2 regions of the Paenibacillus sp. FSL K6-2862 genome follow, and region 2 is predicted to be linked to the other one. Evidence: riboswitches for the same ligand, from Rfam matches in the RefSeq annotation. Region 2 holds a riboswitch; the other holds the start of a gene.
The links. Region 2 has a riboswitch for ZMP and ZTP ahead of MHB82_RS27365 (TIGR01440 family protein). Riboswitches for the same ligand answer to the same signal wherever they lie in the genome.

Region 1 (2,203 bases), 2.9 Mb from region 2:
TCATTTCCATCAATGATTACTGTCTTCATACCATCCTACCTTTGGTCATTTGATTTGTTCAAACGTGCGATAATGATCGGTTGTCTTGTATATTAAGCCATCACTGGAATAGAGGATTCGGTCACTCCCCCGGGTTCCACCGGAATAATTGATATCTGCCTCGTACCACGTTCTTCCCTTTTTCTTGGGTAACAGGCCTTCCCGATTCTGAAAAATATCACCGCCGATACTTTTGCCTGGGGCCACATCTTGCAAATTTCCTTCACTTGGTTCCCAGCCTAAAGCTCTGGCCTCCTTCTTGGTAATATAATTATCCGGAAGTTCCTGATGCTCGGCAAGATAATTGGCAACATCATCAAATTGGTTCAAGACAGCACGAGTCTGGTTCGGTTCATCTACAGATAGCGATTCAAGTGAACAACCTGCGAACAGCATCGTCGCAAGAATAATGAGTACAGCACCTAGCCATTTTTTAATATACACTGCTTATAATCTCCTTTTAATCTTCTTAACTCAAAAAAGTATATACCAATCTGCACACCGTTCCAAGTATAGCTAAAAGTTAAAAGGATTGATGTACATTTCAAAATGAAGTACTATCAATGTAATATGGTCATATGTAACTGGCGAACACGGTGAACCGTGAGGGAGCATATGATGTCTAATCAAGCCGTACGCCTGGGCAGAGGTAAGGAAGTTTTATTTCCTTGCCTCTTTTTATTTGGAAAGGGCGATGATGAGCATGAGTACAGAGAAGCTAATGTTGAATGGACAAACGGTAGCAGACTTCATGAAGAAAGAGATGACTGCGAAGGTTGCCGGGTTGAAGGAGAAAGGAATCACGCCTTGTCTGGCTACTATTTTGGTTGGTGATGATCCCTCATCAGAAACGTATGTACGAATGAAAGGCAATGCATGTGCCCGAATAGGGGTACATTCGATTAAAGTGGTTTTGCCTGCGGAGACCACAACGGAACAATTGATTCAGGAAATAACCAAATTAAATGAAGATGTATCCGTTCATGGCATTCTGTTGCAGCACCCGGTACCGCATCATATTGATGAAAGAGCCGCTTTTGATGCAATAAGCATAGAGAAAGACGTGGATGGCGTTACCACTTTAGGGTTTGCGTTAAATGCCTTTGGAGTCGCCGCTTTCCCTTCCTGCACACCACAAGCGATTATCCGTATTCTGGATTTCTATAACATTCCCATCGAAGGCAAGCATGCTGTGGTCATAGGAAGAAGTCCAATTCTGGGTAAACCCGTTTCAGCCATGCTGCTTAACCGAAATGCAACGGTAACTACTTGTCACTCCAAAACCGTCAATCTGGAAGAAATCGTGAAATCGGGAGATATTGTGATTGCTGCCGTTGGCAAAGCCTGTTTTGTAAAAGGAAGCTGGATTAAACCTGGTGCAGTTGTCATTGATGCAGGCTACAATAAAGGCAATATCGGTGATGTGGACTATTCATCCTGCTTGACTCCGTCATCTGCCATTACACCCGTACCAGGCGGGGTGGGTCCCGTAACCATTGCTACACTGATCGAACACACGATCAAATCAGCCTGCATGCAATCTGAAAAAACATCATAATGTGTATGAAAGCACGCAAAGCTCACTCGTTTCATGAGGGCTTTACGTGCTTCTTAGTGTAAAAAAGTAAGGGCTAATGTATATTGAAAGTTCGTACGTCTGCTAATTCAATTTTCGTTACTACTTAACTGTTCATGTTCTTTTATTTTTTGGCATATTGTAAAATGGCCGTCGCCGCACGAATACGAAGTTCCTCATCTTCGCTCTGTAATGCATTCTTTAGTACATCGAGAGCTTCCTGTACCGTCCCGTCATCTACGCCAAACGAATGTTGAACTGCCGTTTCTGTTTCGGGAGTTCTTGAAAGCCACGGATCCAATTGAGCCTGTGAGAGTGGATACTCGAATGTTGAAATAATCGAAGCACTCGAAATCAGAGCACGTACCTTATCGTTTATCTCTCTCAGTGGAATGCGCCCCAACCACGTTACGCCTCTCCGATGACATATCGAATCTTCTCCAGTGCTAACGGAATCATCGTAAAAATAGTCACCCACATCCCCAACATATACCCACTCATCGTCATAAATTAAGACATGATCTCCATCCTGCATGATGTTTACAAATGTCTGTAGTGTAGCTATTACTCCGCTCAGTTCCGATTCAG
Region 2 (2,203 bases):
GTGCTTGAACGCTGCTTTACGCACTTCATCATAATCGATCAAGAATGTATCTTCCTGTACGCCATAGGCCACGAAGTTGTAGAGCAAACCAGATGCATTCACCGGGCTGCCGTGAGTCAGGTGTCCACCATGGGCAAGATTCATACCCAGTACCGTGTCACCAGGTTTCAATGCTGCAAGGTAAACTGCCATATTTGCTTGTGCACCGGAGTGAGGCTGTACGTTTACGTGCTCAGCTCCAAACAGTTCCTTCGCACGGTCACGTGCGATATCTTCCACGACATCCACGTGCTCGCAGCCACCATAATAACGTTTGCCTGGGTATCCTTCAGCGTACTTGTTTGTCAGTACAGATCCAAGTGCCTCAATTACCGCTTCACTTACGATGTTCTCGGATGCAATCAGCTCAATGTTGTTCTGTTGGCGTTTCAGTTCCAAATTCATCGCTTCAAGTACTGCAGGGTCATTCTTACGCAATTGTTCCATGTTTAAATTCCTCCCAGTATATTTAGTGAAGTTATAAAGCAAAATTGATGTTTACACGAAAACGGAGAGTGCAGGACCAATCTAAAGAAACGAAGTGTTCGCCTTTATCACCGGATTTCCCCTTTAAAAGGGGATTCAAAAAATCTGGGGATAACAGCGATCGGAAGATGGTACTGCAATCGTAGTTAGGAGTGTAACCTTTCAGTTTCGCTTTATAGTAGGTTGAAGATTTAGTCGCAAAATGTCGAATCTGGTTGCTCTTCCATCTGATACACCGCACGTTCGCCGCCAATCAGCTTCGGACGGGTCAAGGCTGTCGTCACACGGGCTTCCCCGATGTAGCGAAGCGTTGTACGGAAGGGGACCGCCACATGCCGCAAGTGCATGCCAATCATCGTTTCCCCGATATCCACTCCTGCATGAGCCTGCACATGTTCAGCCAGACAAGGATCACTCAGCGAACGATATGCTGCGGATGCCATGGAACCGCCTGCCTTGGGAACCGGTACGGCGCCCACTTCAGTCAAACCAAGACGTGTGAGCAGTGAACGTTCCATCACCAATGCGCGATTCAAGTGTTCACAGCACTGAAACACAGGATCGAAGCCGAATTCCTGCTGCACCTCGCGAATCCCTGCAAGAAGCTGCTGTGCTACATCAACGGCACCACTCGTACCAATCTTTTGGCCTGCAACCTCGCTTGTGCTTGTACCGATCACAACGATCTGTCCAGGTCCAAGCTTTCCGGCAAGTGCCAGTTCACGCAGAATGGTTACGGTCTGTTCCTGCAATCCGGGTTGATCCGAATCTAACTCAATAGTCATCCTATCGCCTCCCGATAAAATCATGCCTGACTCCCACACGGCTGCCCGCTCTTGTATGCATGCACGGCATTTCAGGTACTATTATAGCGAATAATCAGATGAAAGACGAAAAAAAGAGCAGTCTGCGGGTATCGCAGAATTGCTCTTTTGCCCAGGCGACCGGCCGTTTGTTCCGGTGCTCCATTGTGGTTGTGCCCACTTCGTCGCCAGTTACACCGGATCCCTGTTTTCCCCTTCATCATAAAACAACCCACGCTTAAAATCAACGGGTAATTTACATTACATGTCCGTTTTTGCATAACAAATTAATTTAAAAATTCAATCTTCACTGCCTAATTACTATGACCTGCACAATCCCGGTTTATCCCAACTTGTCCAGGAGACGATCCAGCGCAGTTCTGATCTCCGCAGCGGCGATATTATAATCATCACGACTGCCGCCAAACGGGTCAGATATATCAAAGCTTGGAATACGCTGCCGGATCTCGATCACGCGCTCACGCTCTGATGCCAGAATCTCCTGACCGAGTGCACGCTTCAACTCCAGTGTGGCGAACAGGCTGTCCAGTTCCTGAAGATCATTCAGGACCTGATTATCATTCTCTACATACTCTTTCAGCGTGTACGTCTTGTGTACCGAATCCGGAAAAACCTGCAGGACATGCTGTTTATGGCTTCGCGTTAACGTAAGGACCAAATCTGCCCAGCCAATCAGGCTCGCGTTAAGCTGTGTGGAATGACCAGGCCCTTCCGCCTGATGATCTCTTAATACAGCTTCGGCATGACGGGAAATCGGCATTCCCGATGCTGCCGCCACACCTGCAGAACGAACCTCTACCTGAATGCCCCGTTCCGCTGCCAGCTTGCGCAAAAGCCCCTCCGCCATGGGGCTG

Region 1: it holds a riboswitch for ZMP and ZTP, as region 2 does, so the genes downstream of both, MHB82_RS14205 (bifunctional 5,10-methylenetetrahydrofolate dehydrogenase/5,10-methenyltetrahydrofolate cyclohydrolase) here and MHB82_RS27365 (TIGR01440 family protein) in region 2, are expected to answer to the same signal.

What each region holds. Positions count from the first base shown of each region.
Region 1 covers NZ_JBBOSN010000001.1:3,109,534-3,111,736, reverse strand. The annotation lists gene MHB82_RS14215 (barstar family protein) at 1-29, opposite strand, end outside; gene MHB82_RS14210 (ribonuclease domain-containing protein) at 46-435, opposite strand; ZMP/ZTP riboswitch at 610-691, shown strand; gene MHB82_RS14205 (bifunctional 5,10-methylenetetrahydrofolate dehydrogenase/5,10-methenyltetrahydrofolate cyclohydrolase) at 743-1,597, shown strand; gene MHB82_RS14200 (hypothetical protein) at 1,740-2,203, opposite strand, start outside.
Region 2 covers NZ_JBBOSN010000001.1:6,034,987-6,037,189, forward strand. The annotation lists gene glyA (serine hydroxymethyltransferase) at 1-486, opposite strand, end outside; gene MHB82_RS27365 (TIGR01440 family protein) at 717-1,310, opposite strand; ZMP/ZTP riboswitch at 1,453-1,534, opposite strand; gene MHB82_RS27370 (low molecular weight protein arginine phosphatase) at 1,672-2,203, opposite strand, start outside.